Regions from separate parts of the uncultured Dubosiella sp. genome, predicted to be linked through region 2. Evidence: a T-box and tRNA genes for the amino acid it is inferred to sense, from the RefSeq annotation. Region 2 holds a T-box; the other regions hold tRNA genes.
The links. A T-box is a leader RNA that pairs with one kind of tRNA and senses whether it is charged. The one in region 2 lies ahead of lysS (lysine--tRNA ligase), so its partner is inferred to be a tRNA-Lys.
Positions count from the first base shown of each region.

Region 1: it has a tRNA-Lys gene. The T-box ahead of lysS (lysine--tRNA ligase) is inferred to sense a tRNA for this amino acid. The anticodon was not compared.
Region 3: it has a tRNA-Lys gene. The T-box ahead of lysS (lysine--tRNA ligase) is inferred to sense a tRNA for this amino acid. The anticodon was not compared.

Region 1 covers NZ_CAXHOA010000003.1:147,860-154,713, forward strand. The annotation lists gene ABNS49_RS03555 (NUDIX hydrolase) at 1-67, shown strand, start outside; gene ABNS49_RS03560 (CapA family protein) at 1-1,217, shown strand, start outside; gene ABNS49_RS03565 (CpsD/CapB family tyrosine-protein kinase) at 1,245-1,949, shown strand; gene ABNS49_RS03570 (PepSY domain-containing protein) at 1,949-2,521, shown strand; gene ABNS49_RS03575 (exopolysaccharide biosynthesis polyprenyl glycosylphosphotransferase) at 2,543-3,907, shown strand; gene ABNS49_RS03580 (LCP family protein) at 3,932-5,338, shown strand; tRNA gene ABNS49_RS03585 (tRNA-Lys) at 5,440-5,515, shown strand; gene ABNS49_RS03590 (PTS sugar transporter subunit IIA) at 5,774-6,214, shown strand; gene ABNS49_RS03595 (fructose PTS transporter subunit IIB) at 6,232-6,555, shown strand; gene ABNS49_RS03600 (PTS fructose transporter subunit IIC) at 6,552-6,854, shown strand, end outside.
Region 2 covers NZ_CAXHOA010000004.1:5,946-12,799, reverse strand. The annotation lists gene ABNS49_RS03760 (L-threonylcarbamoyladenylate synthase) at 78-674, shown strand; gene ABNS49_RS03755 (DegV family protein) at 737-1,570, shown strand; gene ABNS49_RS03750 (DegV family protein) at 1,685-2,518, shown strand; T-box leader at 2,555-2,756, shown strand; gene lysS (lysine--tRNA ligase) at 2,787-4,292, shown strand; gene ABNS49_RS03740 (alpha-glucosidase) at 4,441-6,141, shown strand; gene ABNS49_RS03735 (IS1182 family transposase) at 6,381-6,854, opposite strand, start outside.
Region 3 covers NZ_CAXHOA010000003.1:157,630-164,483, forward strand. The annotation lists gene ABNS49_RS03615 (PTS sugar transporter subunit IIA) at 1-1,253, shown strand, start outside; tRNA gene ABNS49_RS03620 (tRNA-Lys) at 1,871-1,946, shown strand; gene infC (translation initiation factor IF-3) at 2,227-2,724, shown strand; gene rpmI (50S ribosomal protein L35) at 2,746-2,937, shown strand; gene rplT (50S ribosomal protein L20) at 2,961-3,323, shown strand; gene ABNS49_RS03640 (hypothetical protein) at 3,421-4,551, shown strand; gene ABNS49_RS03645 (aminotransferase class I/II-fold pyridoxal phosphate-dependent enzyme) at 4,634-5,815, shown strand; gene ABNS49_RS03650 (glycoside hydrolase family 2 TIM barrel-domain containing protein) at 5,949-6,854, shown strand, end outside.

The DNA.
Region 1 (6,854 bases), on a different contig from region 2:
TCCTGATCACAAACCACGCCAAAACGCCGCGCCCCAAGCAGGAAACCACGCAAACCGAGAAAAATGAAAGCAGCGCCTTTTCGTTTGTCGGCGTGGGCGACCACTTGATCCACGAACCCGTTTACTATTACCAGACGCAGCCATACCATTTTGATTCGATTTACGAAGCGACCAAGCCAGCCATCCAAGACGCGGATCTGGCGTTCATCAACGCGGAAACGCTCATGGCCGGCGAATCGTTCGGACTTGGCGGCTATCCGATGTTCAACGGGCCCAAAGAGCTCGTCGACGCCTTGGACCGCACCGGATTCGACTGGCTGGCGCTCTCTTCCAACCACACCCTCGACCGCGGCGTCGAAGGCTTGCAAGCCCAGCTCGACGACTTGGCGACCCGGTTTCCCCACATCAGCGTGACCGGATCGCACCGGACGGCGGACGAGCCATACATCGTACGCGACATCAACGGCATCCGCGTCGGTTTGTTAGGCTACACGTATGGACTTAACGGCATGGAACTGCCCGAAGGTGAGGAATACCGCGTGGATCGTATCGACGAAGCCAAAATTCGCCACGACATGGAACAACTCTCAAAAATCAGCGACGTGCAGCTCGTGAGCATGCACTGGGGCGAGGAGTACAACACCCAAATCACCGAGGAACAGGCGCGTTACGCCAGACTTCTCCACGAGCTGGGCGCCGAAGTCGTCATCGGAACGCATCCGCACGTCATTGGACCGGTGGAAATTCTCAAAGGAGAGCAGCAGGACACGCTAGTCTACTACTCGCTTGGCAATTTCCTAAGCGCGCAGGACCGGCCCGAATGCATGGTGGGCGGCATGGCCGCGTTCGATCTGCGCTACGATTTCGCGACAAAAAAAGCCACGTTCGCCAATGTGCGGCTGATTCCAACTATCACCTACGTTTCCAGCGACTTGCAAACGTATTCCACCCATACGATCCATGACTATGACGACGCGCTGGGTGAGCGCGCAAAGCGGAACGCCCGTCACCAAAGCCTTCGCCAAAGAGTATGTGCAGTCGGTCGTCGGCCATCCGGACGGGGTGGAAGTCGTGCTCGAGTAAAAAGGCAAAAACACGGCATGTTCCAAGTGGATTTCAGCTTGACAAAAGCGAGGATTTCACGGAAACTTAATATATGTGTAAAATCCAATCACATGTTATTTAAATATAGGGTCATTACTCAGAAAGCAATTTGATTTTGCTGCGTTTAAGAAAGGATCAATATGGCTAAAAAGATAAACCAATTCAACCTGGACGAAATTTTTCGTCATTTAAGAACCAACATTGAGTTTTCCCAAATGGATGACGCGATCAAAGTGATCAACGTCGTATCCACGAATCCAAACGAGGGAAAATCGACCGTATCCACCAATCTGGCCCGGATTTTCGCGGACAAGTACGCGCGTGTGCTGCTCATTGACGCCGACTTGCGAAATCCAAGCGACCACAAAATGTACAAAGTGTCCAACGCGAGAGGACTGTCCAACTTGCTGAGCCGCTATGTGCCGGGCTCCAGCGTGCTTGGCTACGAGGAAATCGTCCAGTTGCAGTTTTCCAACGATTCGCTGCTTTACTTCCTGCCGACAGGAAGCCGGGTGCCAAACCCGACCGAAGTGCTTTCCTCGCACAAGTTCGAAGAATTCCTCGCCTCGGCCAGAGAAGAATTCGACTATATTATTATCGACTGTCCGCCGGTCAACCGCGTCAGTGACGGAATTCCGGTATCGAACGCGGCCGACGGCACGCTGTACGTCGTTTCGTCCAAAGAAACCGACAAGCGGGCGGCTAAAGCCGCGCTCGACGACATGGTGCGCAGCGGCGCGAACATTTTCGGCATCGTGCTGACCAAGGTGGAAGAGCTGAAATCGAAAAAATACGGCTATGGCTACGGTTATGGCTACGGCTATGGAAACGAGGAGAAGAAATAATGAAAAAACAAATCCTTCAAATCTCCGGCGCTTCGCTGCTCGCTTTCTCGTGCGTGCTGGCCGGCTGCTCCAAAGCGGACGACGTGTCGCTGGAAGACGCGACCGAAGTCGCCCTCGACGATTCAAACAACACAACGGAAACCGCGTCCAATATCGACGCCAAGGAACAAGATGGCGAGTATGTCGTCCAATTCAATGTCGACAACGGACAATATACGTACACCCTTGGCAAAGACGGCATCATCCGCGACTGCGTGTTCGATCGCGACCAGGGAACATCGACGGCCCACGCGCCAGCTGAGCAGCAGCCGGCGGCTCCGGCGGAAAACACCAATGAACAACAACCGAAAGAAGCCGAAAATCCAACGGAGGAAGGCGTCGTTTCCGAACAGGACGCCGTGAACGCCGCGCTGGCCAACGCGGGACTGGAAGAAGCCGATGTCAGCGAACTGAGCGTGAAGCTGAATAAAAAGAAAACCGAATACACAGTGGAGTTTGTGTACGGGGACGCGCGCAACCAAGTCACCGTCAACGCGGAAACCGGAGAAGTCATCAGCTCGATCTTTATTTAACAGGAATGAAGGTGGGGGACTATGACAAAACTTGGCGTTTATAAAAATATCATAGAAGGGATCATGACGATCGGACTCGTTTTTGTTTTCCCTTTTTCTTTTGTATTTAAAATCAAGCTCGTGCTCTTGTATTTTATCATCATGCATTTGGCCGGCCGGTACCGGGGCCGGGCCATCTTGATTTGGGACGAGCTGAAGCTGCTGCTACTCGGCTATATGGGCTACATTGGCGCCTCGCTGCTGCTGCTCGACTACGACCCGTTTTCGTGGGGGCAGTTCGGGTGGCTCGTGCTCTATTTGCTGTGTCACGGATTTTGCAACTTGCTCATCGCCCGTTACACCCACGTCGTGTTTTGGGACAAGTTGAAAAAAAACGTGCTCATCATTGGCGCGGGAACGACCGCCAGCCAGCTCTATGGAACGTGCCGCACCAACCGGTATTCCTTGCTCAATGTCAAAGGATTCATCAACTGCAACGACGATCCGTTTTTCCACCACGTCGACCAGACGATCGTGGAGCAGGAAAAGCCGATTTATCCACTCAAAGATTTGGAAAAAGTCATTGCCGAACAAGACATTGAAACCGTGCTGATCGCCATTCCGGAAATGAGCCGCAAAGACCAGCGCAAGCTGGTGGAACGCCTGATCAACCAGGTGGAAACAATCAAGTATTTGCCGCGGATGGAAGGACTGGTCACCTTCAACACGAAAATCGACGACTTTGACGGGCAGCTTATGATTTCAACCGCCGAAGGAACGATTACGAACACGGAAAAGATCTTCAAGCGCGGCATGGATATTTTAGCCGGCCTGGCGGGCTTGTGCGTGCTCGCGCCTTTGACGCTGTACGTCCGGCATCTCAACCACAAGCAAGGCGACTACGACCCGATTTTTTTCAAGCAAGTCCGAATTGGAGAAAACGGGCGGGAATTCACGATTTACAAATACCGGACCATGGTACCGAACGCGGAAAAAATTTTGGATGAGCTCATGGAAAAAGACGAAGCCATTCGAAAAGAGTACCAGGAAAACAAAAAGCTTCGCGACGATCCACGCATCACGAAGGCAGGCTCCTTTTTAAGAAAGACGAGCCTCGACGAGTTTCCGCAGTTCATCAACGTGCTGAAAGGGGAAATGTCGCTCATCGGGCCAAGACCTTACTTGCCTCGCGAAAAAGTCGACATGGGTCCGTATTATCAGGACGTCGTCAGCTCGAAGCCGGGCATTACCGGCATGTGGCAGACGCACGGACGCAGCGAAGTCAATTTTGAACAAAGGCTGGAGCTGGACGAATATTATTACCGCAACTGGAGTTTATGGCTCGACATCACCTTACTGATTCGAACCGTCAAACAAGTGCTCGGCGACGATGAAGGCGCCATGTAATCAGGGAAGGAGGACAAACCCCACATGAAAGAAAACCTCAAAAGACCCGGATTTTACGGTGCGATTCTCTCGTTTTGCTCTATTGCGACACTCATCGGCCTGCTCATTCGCCTCGATGCCATTCCTTTGCGGTTCATCGCGCTCGTGGCGCTCATCGCGCTGCTGCTCTTTGGCGTGGCGTGCCGCCTGTTCTTTAAAAGACCGCACACGATTTGGAAAAACGTGTTCGCCTGGATGATCATCACGCCGCTGACCATCGCGATGCTTGGCGGTTCGTGGTATGTCGCCAAAACAAACGAGCTGCTCTGGAGCCTTTCGATGAAAGAGAGAACATATATCAGCGAAGTTTGCGTCTACGTACCGCAAAACAGTGCCATCCAGTCGCTGCAAGAGCTCCAAGGCAAACGAATCGGCTATTATGAAACCGACGAGGATCAAACGAGCGTGGAAATGCTCAAGCAGTTCAAAAAGGAAGGCGTTTCGATCGAATCCAGCGCCTATCCTTCGTTGACGCCGCTCCTTGACGCGTTGAAAGCGAAAAAAGTGGAAGCGATCATCGCGCAGCGGCCGCTCATCGAAGCGCTGACGCAAGAAGACGGACTCCAGGAAAACCAGCCGCTTCGCGCGATTGCCACGAAAAAAGTCAAAGTCGAACTGGATCGGGGCCGATCCGCGACGCTTGATGTGACGAAGACGCCGTTCACGGTGCTGATCATGGGCACCAACGAGTATGGCAGCGTCAATGAAAACAGCGCCAACACCGTCAATATTTTGGCCGTCGTCAATCCGCAGGATAAAAAAAAACTGCTCGTTTCGCTGCCAAAAGAAACGTATGTGTGGAACAACAAGCTCGGATATCTTGGCATCCAGGGCACGCACGTCGTGCGACAGGCGCTCGAGCAGGAACTCGACGTGCCAATCGACTACACGGTCCGTGTCAACTTGACGACAATGACGGGCATCGTCGACCAGCTTGGCGGCATTGAAATCGACAACAAACAAGCGTTTGAAACGAAGTCGAAGCAAAAATTCGAACAAGGAAAGCTGTGGCTGGACGCCAAGCAAGCGTTGACGTATGTCCAGGAATGCCCGAACGATCCATCGAATCCAAACCAGGGCGAAATGGTCGTTCTCAGCGCGATGATCGAGAAAATTTTATCCTCGAAGGCGCTGGCCCACTTCGAAACGATTCAAAGTGTGCTCGGCGAGTCGATCCAGACGAGCATGAGCAAGGAGCAAATTGGCGATCTGGTCAAAATGCAAATGCTCCAGCGCGCGCCATGGACGCTTGAAATCGTTAGCGTGGAAGGCCGTTTGGAAGAAAAAGATATTGAGCCGCTAGGCGAAAAAGCGAACGTTCTCGTTTTGGACGATCAAACTCTCCAGCGAGTCGAACAAAAGATCGACGCGGTGTTGCGCGCCGGTTCGTAAAATCCAACAACGAAAGCCCGTATCCGGGCTTTTTTCTTAAAAATGGAAAAACAATCTTGCGGACGCTAACGATCCATGCTATGATGTTCAAGCAGTGAGATGGATCCTTAGCTCAGCTGGCAGAGCAACTGACTCTTAATCAGTGGGTCTAGGGTTCGAATCCCTAAGGATCCACCATCTTATCAAATGAAAGATCAATGAACCAACCGTTCATTGGTCTTTTTTTTACGTAATTTTCAAGTGTAAAGAAAAGGCAGATTTTTTTATGACCTTTTTTTTGGAAAAAAGATTTGGGAACGACAAAGTCTTCCCGAACGCCTCGCGCGCAAAAAACAAAATTCGCAATTTGACCGAAACGGAAATTTTAGCTGGTAGGCCGCATGCTATACTGAAACCGTCAAAGGAAGCGCTTACCAAACACGAGGAGGTGAGAATATGAACTTAAAAGATCTGCTCGATGAATCGTGTATCGACATGAATCTTCCACTGAAATCCAAAGCCGAAGTGTTCGACACCATGATCCATCACTTATACGAGGCGGGCATCATTCAAAACGAAAATCAATTCCGCCAGGCAGTCGAATACCGGGAAACCTTATCCGAAACCGGTTTGGAAGATGGCGTCGCCATTCCCCATGGCGTGGACGAATGCGTCAATCGGGCAGCCATCTCATATATCCGGTTAAAGGAGCCAATCGAATGGGAATCCATGGACGGAAAGCCGATCCAGCACATCTTCTTGATGGCGATCCCGGCCAATGGCGACAAGACCCACATCAAAATGCTTTCGGAGCTGGCGATGATGCTGATCCGAAAAGAAGCCAGAGAGGCGTTGAACGAAATCCAATCCCCTCAACAACTGTACGAAATCTTATAAACCAACAGGAGGAAACCATGAATATCGCGGCAGTTACTGCGTGCACCATCGGCGTCGCGCATACGTATATCGCAAAAGAAAAACTGATCGAAGCCGCTCAAAACCGCGGCCATACGATCCATGTGGAAACACAGGGCAACATCGGAATCGAAGAGGAACTCTCGCCGCAAGCGATCCAAAACGCCGATGTCATCATTTTAGCGGCCGATATTTCCGTCGCCAAACAAGAACGGTTCGCCGGCAAGCCAATCGTCCGCGTCAGCTCCGCTGTCGCCATCAAGCAGCCGGAAAAACTCATTGTCACCATTGAACACAAACTCAGTCAGGGGTGCGCATCATGAAAGAAAAGTTAAAAGCGCTCGTCGTGCAGCCCGTCCTGACCGGCATCTCCTACTTTATTCCCGTCATTTGCATGGGTGGCTTGCTACAGTCGTTTGGAACGATTTTAGGCGGCACCGGTGTCGAAGAAGCCACGGGCACGTTCGCCTACTATTTGTACCAGGGCGGCGCCCTCACAATGGGAATGGTTGTTCCCGTGCTGGCGGCCTACATCGCCTACGCGATTTGCGACCGGCCGGGTCTGGCGCCAGGCTTCCTGGTCGGCCTGTTGTCCGTTGAATACAAAATCGGGTTTGTCGGC
Region 2 (6,854 bases):
GGAACGAAGGGATACCGTTGGAAGGAGAGAGAGGAGCTTCCTCGCGCAAGCAGGCGGGTATCCGCTCCTGGATTGAGATGAAAACTTATGCGTGGACGGACACGGACGCCATCGTCCAAAGACTCGACGAGGGGGGCATCGTCGCGTTCCCAACCGATACGGTGTATGGGGTCGGCGTGCCGTACGGAAACCTGGACGATTTGGAGCGTCTGAAGCAGGCGAAACGACGCCCGGAAGAAAAGCCGATTCCGATGATGATTTCCGACTTGCGGCAAATCGAGCAAGTCGCGTACGTGAGCCCGAAAACCCGCCGGCTGATCGACGCCTTCATGCCCGGCGCCCTTACGATCGTCGTACGGCGCAAAGACAGCGTCGATCCGGCATATACGAATGGAAAAGACACGATCGCGCTGCGGATGCCCGACCTGGAACCGCTTTTGGCGGTGATCCGTCAAATCGGCCGTCCGCTCATGGTGACGTCCGCCAACATGTCAGGCGAGCCCACCGCCCTGACGTACGAGGACGCTCTTTCCCAGCTGGGCCACATTGACGCGATCGTCCAGGGAACGTGCCGCGACTTGCAGGCGAGCACGATCGTGGACTGCACGAACGACGCGTTCGTGATTTTGCGCGAAGGCGCGATTCCGGAAGAAAAAATCCGCGAAGTATTGTAACCCTCTTTTTTCGAGGTTTTCGCTATAATAGAGAAAATAGAGAAATGAAAGGAAAGGATACAATGTTTCAACTTATCACAGATTCCACAAGTGATTTGACAAAGGAGGAATGGACGCGCGATGGCGTCGAGGTCGTTCCTTTGAATGTTGAATTTGCCGGAAAGCATTTTCAGGACCGGCTGACGCTGACACCAGACGACTTTTACGGCTTGCTTGCCGAAAGCGAGGAACTTCCGAAAACCTCACAGCCGGCTCCGGGACAGTTTTTGGAGGCGTACGAGCGCTATCCGGATCAGGAAATCGTCGTGCTGCCGATGTCAAGAGAGCTGTCAGGCACGTACCAGTCCGCCTTGCTGGCGAAACAAATGAGCGGACGTGACGATATTTACGTCGTGGATACGTTGCAGACGGCGCAAGGATTGCGCTTTCTTGTGGATGAGGCCATTCGGCTGCGTGACGAAGGCAAAACCGCTCAGGAGGCGGCGCGCGCCATCGAGGATTTGAAAGAGCACATCCAGCTGATCGCCGTCGTCGACACGCTGGAGTATTTATACAAAGGCGGCCGGCTTTCCAAATCGGTCATGATGGCAGGCAATTTTTTGCACATCCACCCCATCATTGGACTGGAAGACGGAAAAATCGTGATGTTTTCCAAGGCGCGCGGCAAAAAGTCGATTCTTCGTGAAGTGGAGAAACTGATCGACGCCCACGACATCGACCCGGAACGCGCCTACTTTGGCTATTCGGGCGCGAAAGGTAGCGTCGACCTGGTTTCGTTTCGCGATCCGCTCGCGAACAAGTATGGCTTCGCCACGCATACGACTTCGCAAATCGGCTCCCTCATTGGCACGCATACGGGCCCGGGCCTGCGGTTGATTGTGTATCGGTTTCGTTAGAGAAGATCCATCCGGATCTTTTTTTTGTTTTGGAAGCGAGATGACGATGGGAAAAAAATGTTGACAAATCAACTAATCCAAGTACAATCAAGAAAAACGAAAGGGAGAAAAATCATGGTAAAAATCATTGTGGATTCCGGAAGCGACTTGACCTTGGAGCAAGCCGGACAACTTGGAGTCGAAATCGTACCATTGCATATTGAACACGAAGGAAAGACGGCGCTTGACCGGGTGGAAATGGATCCCGACACGCTGTACGAGAAGCTTGCCAACAGCGACCAGCTGCCGAAAACGTCGCAGCCTTCGCCAGCTGCTTTTATGACGATGTATGAAAAATTTCCAAACGACGAGCTGCTCGTTTTGCCCATCGCCAAAGAACTGTCCGGCACGTTTCAATCCGCGAACCTGGCGAAGTCGATGAGCGAGCGTGACAACATCTTTGTGGTGGACAGCCAGCAAGTGACTTTGCCGTTGATGGTGCTTATTTTGGAAGCGGTCGCGATGCGGGAAAAAGGCTGGAACGCCCGGCAAATCAAAGAGGCGCTTGAAGCGATGCGCGGCCAGGTGAAGGTAATCGCGGTCGTCGACACGCTCGATTACTTGCAGAAGGGCGGCCGGTTGTCCAAAGCGGCGGCCATCGCGGGCAACTTTTTGAAAATCAAGCCGTTGATTGGTGTCCAGGAAGGGCAAGTCGTCGTGCTCTCCAAAGCGCGAGGCAAGAAATCGGCGATTCAGGAAGTCCGGCGGCTGATGGCGCAAGACGAGGTCGACTTGAATACGGCGATCTTTGGCTATACGGGGCAGGAAGGCACGGAAGATTTGACGTCGTGGACGGAGGAAATTTTGGATGTTTATCCGTTTGCGAACGTGTATACCCAGCAAATCGGCGCGGCGATTGGCACGCATGTGGGTCCGGGCGCCAAAGCGATCGCTTATCGAACGAAGTAAATTGACAAATGGACCGACATTTTGTAGGATAACCTTGTTAAGGCGTTGAACGGGATAGGCACAAAGTCGGTATCTTTTAGAGAGCTTTCGGGTGGTGCAAGAAAGCAGAAAAAGGCTTTGGAAGAAAGACCCGGGAGCTGTCTGTATTCCTGCATTAAAGGATTCCCACAAGGGAACAAGGCCGTCCGGGCAACCGGAAGGCGAATCAGGGTGGTAACGCGAGCACTTCGTCCCTGGAGTGCTCTTTTTTATTGGAAAAGGAGATCATATGGCAGAAAAAAACAAAGCGGTTCAAAATAAGCTGTCGGAACAGGAAAAAGTCCGCCGGCAGAAGATGGAAGACCTGCGCGCGATGGGCGTGGATCCGTTTGGATCGGCGTTTAAACGGACGCATCGTTCAGGGGATATCATTCCGGTGTATCAGGAAAAAACCAAAGAAGAGCTGGAGGCGCTGCAAATCCCTGTCACCATCGCCGGCCGGATCATGACGAAGCGCCGGATGGGAAAAGCCGGTTTCATGCACATTCAGGATTTGGACGGGCAAATCCAGATTTATGTGCGAAAAGACACGATTGGCGACGACGCCTACGAGATTTTCAAGAAAAACGATTTGGGCGATATCGTCGGCATCGCGGGCACGCTCATGAAAACCGACCACGGTGATTTGGCGGTTCGGGCGAAAGAGTACACGCATCTTTCCAAAGCGCTGCGGCCGCTGCCGGAAAAATTCCACGGTTTGACCGATACGGAAGAACGGTTCCGCCGCCGGTATGTGGATTTGATCATGAATCCGGAAGCGAAGAAGATCGCCATCACCAGACCGCGCATCATCCGCGCCATTCAGGAATATTTGGATGGCCAGGGCTTGATGGAGGTGGAAACACCGGTTCTCCAGCCGATTTTAGGCGGAGCGGCCGCCAGACCGTTTGTGACCCATCACAACACGCTGGACATGCCGTTCTACTTGCGCATCGCGACCGAGCTGCCGTTGAAGCGACTCATTGTCGGCGGATTGGAAGGCGTGTACGAGATTGGCCGTCTGTTCCGCAACGAAGGCATGGACGCGACCCACAATCCGGAGTTTACGACGGTGGAAGCGTACGTGGCGTATTCGGATTTGCACGGCATGATGGACTTGATCGAAGGCTTGTTCCGGTTCGTATCGCAAAAAGTGCTCGGCACGACCGATGTGGAGTACCAGGGCACGATGTTGCATTTTGGCGAGCCGTTCAAGCGCGTCACGATGTGCGAGGCGATCCGGGAGAAAACAGGCATCGACTTTAAGCAGGAAATGAGCTTTGAAGAGGCTAAAGCTCTGGCGGCCGAGCATGGCATTGAATTGGAGAAAAAGCACAATTCCGTCGGCCATATCATTTCGCTTTTCTTCGAGAAGTATGTCGAGGAAACGATCGAGCAGCCGACATTCGTGTACGAGTATCCGATCGAGATCTCGCCACTGGCGAAAAAGAACGCCGAGGATCCGCGCTTTACGGATCGCTATGAGCTCTTTATTTGCGGTCACGAGTACGCGAACGCCTTCTCGGAACTAAACGATCCGATCGACCAGAGAGAACGGTTCGAAAAACAGCTCGAGCTGCGCGATCTGGGCGACGACGAAGCCAACGAAATGGATGTCGACTACGTTGAGGCGCTCGAATACGGCATGCCGCCAACGGGAGGTGTCGGCTTGGGAATCGACCGCCTGGTGATGCTTTTGACGGACCAGCGAACGATTCGCGAAGTCCTGCTGTTCCCGCACATGAAAAACAAATAGGAAAATCGAAGTCCGCGAACGCGGGCTTTTTTTTGCCTGTGGTGAAATCGTGTGATTTTTGGATTTGAAAGTGTGAGAAATCAAAAGGGAAAGTCGGTACAATAAAGCCATCAAACAACGAGAAAGAGAAGATGGAGGAAAAGAAAAGATGAAACCGATGGAAACCTGGTGGAAAGAAAGTGTGATTTATCAAATTTATCCACGGAGCTTTAACGATTCCAACGACGACGGGATCGGTGATTTGAATGGAATCCGGGAAAGGCTTGACTATTTGGCGGATTTAGGCGTCGATGTGCTTTGGCTTTCGCCTGTATACCAGTCGCCCAACGCGGACAACGGCTATGACATTTCCGACTACCAAGCGATCATGGATGAATTTGGGACGATGGAGGACTTTGATCTTTTGCTGAAAGAGGCCCATGAAAAAGGGTTGAAAATCGTGATGGATCTGGTTGTCAACCACACCTCGGACGAGCACGAATGGTTCGTTGAAAGCCGAAAATCCAAAGACAACCCGTATCGCGACTACTATATTTGGAAAGATGGAAAGGCGGATCAGGCGCCCAACAACTGGGGTTCGGCGTTTTCCGGCCCGGCGTGGAAATACGACGAGCAAACGGGACAATGGTATTTGCACATTTTCGCGGAAAAGCAGCCCGATTTGAACTGGGAAAACGAGCGGGTCCGCCAATCGGTTTATAAAATGATGACCTGGTGGCTGGATAAGGGAATCGACGGATTCCGCATGGATGTCATCAATCTCATTTCGAAAGACCAGGCGTTTCCGGATGGCGAAACCCATGGTGGAGCGTATGGCAATTCGATGGAGTTTTGCTGCAACGGGCCGCGCGTGCACGCGTACTTGAAAGAGATGAACAAGGAAGTGCTGTCCAAATACGATATCGTGACAGTTGGCGAAGCGCCCGGAGCGACGATCGAAGAGGCGCAGCGCTACGCGGGCAGTGAGGAAAACGAGCTGAATATGGTGTTCCAGTTCGAAATGATGGACATCGACCATGGAAAATATGGAAAGTGGTCACCGATGCCTTTTGATTTAAAAAAGATGAAAGCCAACTTCAAAAAGTGGCAGGAAGGACTCGACGGTCGGGGATGGAACTCGTTGTACTGGGACAACCACGACCAGCCGCGCATCGTTTCCCGCTGGGGCAGCGACAAGAAGGCGTGGCGCAAAAAGTCCGCGAAAATGCTGGCGCTCTGCTTGCATATGCATCAAGGCACGCCGTACATTTACCAGGGCGAGGAGCTGGGGATGACAAACGTCCGCTTTCCTTCGATCGACGCGTACCACGATATCGAGATTTTGAACGCCTATCGGGAACTCGTAAAGGAAACCGGCGCGATGCGCGAGGAAGAGTTTATGGAGGGCGTTTACAAATTGTCGCGCGACAATGCCAGAACGCCGATGCAGTGGAGCGACGAAGCGTATGCGGGATTTTCTTCGGTTGAGCCATGGATCGGCGTCAACCCGAATTATACCGAGATCAACGCGAAACAAGAAATCGCCGATCCAGATTCGGTGTTCCATTTTTATCAGCGTCTAATCGCTTTGCGGCACACGAACAAAGTCGTTCCGTATGGAACGTATCGTCAATACATGGAGGAGGACGATAACGTCTACGTGTTTACACGGGAATACGAGGGACAAAAGCTGCTTGTGGCGTGCAATTTCAGCGAGCAGCCGCAAACCGTCGAATGGCCGGACGCACTGCTGGAGGAAGGATACACGCCATGGATCGGCAACGATTCGCTTAAACCTTTTGAAAAAGCGGTGACGCTGACACCTTACGAGGGAATTGTGTGGATCAAAGAAGAGACAAAAAAAGCGTAGTGTATCTTATGCGATGTTTGTAAAATGATTTGATTTCTCTAGAACAATATGTTTAAATAGTAAAAGGGGCTGTAACGAATCAGTGATTTTTAGAAATCACTAGAGCGTTGCAGCTCTTTTTTTCTTTGCTTCTTTCGAAAATGACAGAATCTATGCCAAAAAGAAAAGCGCGCCTCATTTTTTGGCGCACTTAAAAAGAAATATCACTTTTTCTGCTTTTTTCGATTGATTTTATGGTTTCAGGCTTCGCACTGTTTCTTCTTTGGAAACTTGCTCCTGTGATATCGGCGCAGATTATGACCGATTGATACAAGTAGAAGCTCCAATTTGACGCCGGTTTCTCCTCGACGGCGGAATCGGTCGTATTGATAATCCTGCTTGATCTCTCCGAAGATCCCCTCCGCCTGGACACTTCGTTGCGTCATCAGCTCTTTTCCTTCGTCCTTAGCCAGGTTCGCTTTGACTTCTTCCTGATACTCGATCAGTTTTTCAGTGATTTTCAAAGTACGCCCTTTTTTGGCTTTCGTACATTTCGCTTTTAACGGACAATCCGGACAATGCGCATTTTGATAGTGTTTGGTCTTTCGTTCATATCGTCCTCTTTTATCCGTGGTTTCCTTGATGAATGTAAAGGTGTGGCCGGCTGGACAAAGGACTTCTCCTTGTTCATCCGGTTTCATCTGATAGCTTTTGAACCGGTTTTTATCTGTGAC
Region 3 (6,854 bases), on a different contig from region 2:
AGGACACGCCTGTCCACTTGCGTCAGGAAGACGTGCGGCTTTTGGAACACTACAACGAGTATTTGTTCGCGAAGGCGATTTGCACGGAAATCGAGCGGATCGAAAACGTCACGCTTTCGGAAGACGACGAGTTTTACTTGACGATGCAAATGATTTGCGCGGGGTTTGCGCGCAGCGGCGGGGAAAGCGAACCGATTCACAGCTATGACGAGCACTTGATCCAGTTTGTCGACGAAGTCATCCACTCGATGGGCACGATTCTCAATCATGACTTTTCGACGGATTGCCAGCTGCGGCAAAGCTTGATCCTGCATTTGCGCTCCACCGTTTTCCGGCTACGTCATGGCCAGTCGCGGACCAACGAGCTACTCGGCTACATTAAAAAGGAGTTTTCCCAGGTGTATGCCGCCAGCTGGATGATTAGCATGTTGTTTGAGAAGTATTTCGATTTGATGATTACCGACGACGAACTGGGGTATATCGTCCTGCTGATCCAAACGGCGCTCGAACGCAAAGACGTGGAGTACATGGTCGTGCTGATCGCGGATTTTTCCCGCAGCTATGGCGAGTTGATTAGCCAGCGGCTGATGAGCTATGTCCCGGAAATCCGGGAAATCCATATTTTGAGCCGGTTTGAAAAAGACAATCCCCACTACCGGCAGGCGGATGTCGTTTTGTCCCGGACCGCCGTGGACGATCCGCGCAATATCGTCGTTGAAAACCTGCTCACCGAGGAAGGCATTCTCAAGCTGCGTCAGAAAATTCAGAAAATGTCGAAAAAAGACCGGAAGCCCGCGTGGCTCTTTTCCATCGACTGCGCCTCGTTGTTTTCGCCCGAGCTGATGCTGCTGCAAGCCGACTATCCGAATAAGGAGGCGCTCATCGCCAACGTCGTGGATTTGTTGCAGAAAAAAGGCTTTTGCGCCAATGGCTTGTATTCGTCGGCCATCGAACGGGAAAGGAAGATGTCGACCTCGATTGGCAGCGGTATCGCGTTTCCGCATGGCGATCCCGAATACGTCCACGAGTCGCGCGTCGTGCTTGTCACCTTGAAGCGGCCAATGCTGTGGGACGAGCAGGAAAAGGTCGATCTCATCTTTTTCGCGGCGTTCAACATGAATGTCGAGGACGAACGAAGACGGGTGGAAACGTTTTACCGGGAGCTCATTCCATGCTTGAGCAATCCGGGCGGCCTGCAAAGCTTGCGAAGCGCCAGGGACAGCGTGCGCCTGTATCAGGAAATGTTTCCATGAGAAAGCGGAAAATATGGAACGGAAGGAAAGACATCAGCCTTCCGTTTTTGTTTACCTTTCTTTTTTTGATTTATGGGTTGACTTGGCTTTGGAAGGAGAAGTTTAGTTTGAAATAAATACAAAAGTAGATGAAACTATATTGGCAATTTGATAAAATAAAAACGCCTGTTATTTGAGCGTGGTTGGTTCGGTCGGGCTTTAGCCAGAGAACCGGAAAAAACTCTGTTTCGATAAATGGAAACTGGATCTGCCGTTTCCCGAAATGGAGGTGGGAGTATGAATGCATACGAAATCCTTTCGATCGTGTTGGAATTTCTAGCGATCATCGTTCCGCTTTTCATCGCGTTGATTGAAGCGCATGAAAAAAGCAACCACGAAAAGTGATCTTTGGCGAGATTGTTGTGTTTCGTGAGTTGCTCATGAAATGATAAATCCGAGCTAGCCGCTTTAACAGATAGCAGGTTTTTTACGTCTTCATTATAGCAACCTTCTCTTTTTGGCGCAACCTTAAGACAGTCTTCACGTTATCGCCCGGTTTATCTCGCTTGATTTTCGTATTTTCCGCTTTTGTCTTGTCAGGGCAGGGGATTCGTGCTATTATATTCAAGCAGTTAGATGGATCCTTAGCTCAGCTGGCAGAGCAACTGACTCTTAATCAGTGGGTCTAGGGTTCGAATCCCTAAGGATCCACCATTTATGAACAACAAACATCTGTTTCGGAAAACGAGATAGATGTTTTTTTTCGAAACGGGTTGCGTTTCGTTGACAGAAGTGCTATTATAGCCAAGTAAAGAAATGGAAAGATAGAAGCACCCCTTCTCACCCGACGCATACGGATGCGTGGGTCAATGCCAATTCATCAACGTTATGGATTTTAATAATGGGTGCCTTTGTGTACCCATTTTCTTTTGGTGAAAGGTAGGTATCGTATATCAATAACAGAAGAGTTGCCCCGAACAATGTCAATGAAGATTTGTTCAATGAAAAGATTCCATTTAGAGAAGTGCTCGTCATCGACTCGAATGGAAACCAGTTGGGAGTGTTATCCAAAAGAGAGGCACTGGATGTCGCATATCGTCAAAATCTCGATTTGCTGTGCGTCGCTCCCAAGGCTCGTCCAGCCGTCTGCAAAGTTTTGGATTATGGCCGCTACCATTTTGAGCAGCAAAAGAAAGCCAAGGAAGCAAAGCGCAAGCAACACGTCGTGGAGCTGAAAGCGCTGCGCCTGTCGCCCATTATCGACACGCACGATTTTGAAACCAAAGTTCGCCAGGCGAAAAAATGGATCGAGTCGGGCATGAAAGTGAAGATTGATATGAGGTTCCGCGGACGGATGATGACACGCCAGGAAGTCGGTCGTCAAATCATGAATCAATTTCTGGATGAAGTCAAAGACATCGCGGTAATCGAAAAGAAACCGGCTTTGGAAGGAAACACGATGTCAACCGTGTTGGCACCGAAAAAGAAGTAAGAAGGGTAGGAGGAACGTAACATGCCTAAAATGAAAAGTCATAGAGGATTAGCAAAACGTGTAAAAGTCACGGGTACTGGAAAATTGAAGAGATCCCATGCATATACTTCACACCGTTTTCATGGGAAGACGAAAAAACAACGTCGTCATCTCGCTAAACCAGGTTTGATCAGCAGCACAGACTACAAACGCATCAAGGAAATGTTGAAATAAGGAATCAAAGGGAGGAATAAAGCATGGCAAGAGTTAAAGGTGGAACGGTATCCCGGGCAAGAAGAAAAAAAGTATTGAAGCTCGCGAAAGGATACTTCGGATCGAAACACACATTATATAAAACAGCGAACGAGCAGGTAATGCATTCGTTCAAATACGCATACAACGACCGTCGGAAACTGAAAGGAAACATGCGCAAGATCTGGATCACGCGTATCAACGCCGCTGCCCGCATGAACGACCTTTCCTACTCGCGTCTGATGCATGGTTTGAAACTCGCCAACATCGAGATCAACCGGAAAATGCTTTCCGAAATCGCGATCCACGACGCGGAAACGTTCACGAAGATTTGCGACGAGGCGAAAGCAGCCATCGCCAACGCGTAAGCCAAACATATCAATAAAGGCCCTGTGAATAGGCGCCTTTTTTTGTGCTATAATGGAATGCGATTATGCAATAAAAAAATAAGGAAAGGAATCCAATATGAAAATCAGAGCAACCAAACCGACAATCAGTCGATTGGAGCGGGAGCTTGACGCTTTTTTATTTGACCGCGCCAAAGGCAGCAAAGTCGCGCAAACCATTCAGAAAGGCTACGTGTTTTGCGAGCCAAACGACTTGGAGGAAGTAAAAAAGCTCATCCCGAATATTCAAAAAATCGGCGCCGGCGCCGGTTACGTGTTCGACCAGGACCAGGCGATTGGCGGACTCGGCATTCTGAACATGTTCAGCCCGAAGGAAATCGAAAACGATCCCAATTTGCTGCGCTATTGCCTGCGGCAGTTTCCACGCGTGCGCCGCGTCGAAGCCAAAACGTTTGAAAACGACCCATTCGTTCAACGGTTTCTTGCGTTCGAGCAAAGCGAGCGGTTTCAAAGCGCTCCCCAAACGATCGAACCCTATACATTGTTTTTGTACGACAACCTCGATTTCGATGAAAACGGCTATTTGGCCATTCCCGCCGGCTACGCCGACACGACGTTCCGGCTTCCCGGCTTTGAAGTAAAAGGAAGCGACCAAACGTTGATCGCCTTCCCGGATTTGATCGAAAAAGACCGGCAGCTCGCCCGCGGCCGAAAAGGAAACATTCTCGTGGCCGGCGATGTACGCCCGTATTTGCTGTTTACGCTCCTGCAAAATCCGGAAGTCGAAACCGTGACGTTTTATACGGAAGACACCAACGGTTTGGCTTTCATGGAGGAAGTGCTCGTTCCGGGATTGTCTTCCAACCACGCCAGCTACCGGGGCGAAGCGAAAAAACTGGATGGGCGTGACATCCAGGACGGGCAGTACGACACGGTGCTGATCGTCGACAACGAAAACGAAGAAAAGATCCAGCGCTATTTTGACTGGAAGAAAAAACAAAAAGAGCTCAAAAAGACGGAACTCGTGATCGGTGACGAAACGACAATGCTCATGACGCTTCGCGTCGAACTGGCCACCTGGCTGTACCGGGAAATCACGAACCGTCCGCCATTGGAAGGCCCCGCCTTTTTGTGGCTGCAAGCCATGTACGCCGACACGACAATTAAACGCCCGGCCCAGCTGAGCGAGCTGCTGGCGCTTGAAGACATCCAGCGAAAAATCGAGCGGACAATCGAAGCCGCCCGCTAAATCCAAAGACCCGACCGGGTCTTTTTATGTTATAATGAAACCCGTATGAAACAAGATGAAAAAACAATGAAAGGAAACGCCTATGAAAACAAAAGCCGCAACCCGCATTCAAGCCATCGACAGCCCGTCGTTTACCGAGCTGTTTGAAGCCAAAAAAAGATACACCGCCAAAACCGGAAAGGAAGTCATCGACTTTTCCATCGGTTCCAGCGACATTCCGCCCCACCACGCGATCAAGGAGGAACTCGCCAGACAAGCGCTCAACGATGAAAGCTACCAGTATTCTCTAGCGCCTCTTTCCGAAATGGTCGCCGCTATTGCGCGCTGGTACCATACCCGGTATGGCGTCGATCTGGCAGAAGACGAAATCGTCACCGTTAAAGGAAGCCAGGAAGCGCTCAGCCACATTCCGCTGGCGTTTTGCGATCCAGGCGATCTCGTGCTCATTCCAGACCCGTATTATCCGATTTACGGCGTGGCGCCAAGACTGGCCGGGGCCGACATCGTTTTTCTGCCGCTCAAAGAAGAAAACGACTATTTGATCGACTTTGACGCGATCCAGGAGGACGTAGCCAGAAAAGCGAAGCTGATGTACGTGTCGTACCCCAACAATCCGACCGGAAAGACGGCGCCCGACTCGTTTTACGAGCGCCTGATTCGCTTCGCGAAACGATACGACATTGTCGTTTTGCACGACAACGCCTACAGCGAGCTCGTATTCGACAAAGAACCCGGCAAAAGCTTTTTGTCGTTCGAGGGAGCGAAAGACGTCGGAATCGAGCTGAACTCGTTTTCCAAGTCGTATTCCATGGGCGGCGCCCGGCTCGCCGTCATGGTAGGCAACCGGGAATTGATCGCCATATATAAAAGGATGATGAACATGATCGACTTCCAGGCGTTTGGCGCCGTACAGCGCGCCGGAATTGCCGCTCTGGCCCACCACGACCGCTTCGTGCCCGCCCTCCGGCAGGAATACCGCCGCCGGCGCGATTGGCTCATTCAAAAATTCCAGGAAGCCGGCTGGTCGATCGAGCCCCCGGAAGCGACGATGTTTGTCTGGGCGAAAATTCCGGACCACTACGAGGACAGCGCCAGCTTTCATCGCGCGCTGCTGGAGCAAGCCGGCGTTTTGACCAACGCGGGAACGAGCTTCGGCCAGGAAGGGACGCGTTACGTCCGGTTCGCGCTGGTGCGTGGCGACGCCGAGGTGGAAGAAGCGGCCCGGCGGATTCAGGAAGCGGGATTGCTGGCCCCGATAAAATAAAAACGGTATTTTTTCGATGAATTATGTTAAAAAATAGAATGTAAGGGCTTCCTGTTTATTTTTCGATTTTGAATGTTATAATAAATCTATAATATTTTGAGGAAATCCTTGAAGAAAGAAAGAAGGAAAATAAATGAGGGAAATCTTAAATATTAACAAAGATTGGGAATTTAAAAAGCAAGATGGCAACGATCATGTCGAAGCCGTTCATGTTCCACATACTTGGAACGCCGTTGACGGAACCGATGGTGGCAACGACTACTGGCGCGGAACCGCCGTGTACACCAAAACGTTCGCGAAACCGGCTTTAGCCGAAGACGAGCAGCTCTGGCTGGAAATCAACGGCGCCAACTCGACTTCCAAAGTCGTATTCAACGGACAGCCGCTGGCCGAGCACAAAGGAGGCTACTCCACATACCGCGTTGATTTGACGCCGGCGCTGGCCGAAAACAACACGCTGGAAATCATCGTCGACAACGCGCCAAACAGCGAAGTCTATCCGCAACAAGCCGACTTTACGTTTTATGGCGGATTGTACCGCGACGTCAATTTGATCCGCGTCAACAAGGCGCACTTCGCCCTGGGATACTATGGCGGATGCGGCGTGGCGCTCACGCCGGAAGTGCTTGCCGACGGAAAAGGGCAAGTCAAAGTGGAAGCGTACACTGAAAACGCGAAAAACGGGGACGTTGTTTCCGTTCAAATCCAAAACGCCGAAGGCGAGATGGTCGCGCAAGGCGAGGGTGTCATTGAAGACAACCACGCTTCGTTCGTCATCGCGATGGAAAACATTCACTTGTGGGATGGCGTGGAAGATCCATACTTGTACACAGCCAACGTGCAGCTGGCCCAGGACGGCCGCGCCATCGACGCGCAATCCATCCGGATTGGTTTCCGTACATTCGAAATCGACCCGGAAAAAGGATTTATTTTGAACGGACGGCCATACCAGCTCATCGGAACCGCGCGCCATCAGGACTGGGAAGGCATCGGCAACGCCCTGACGCGTGAAAACCACGAAATCGACATGGCGCTCTTG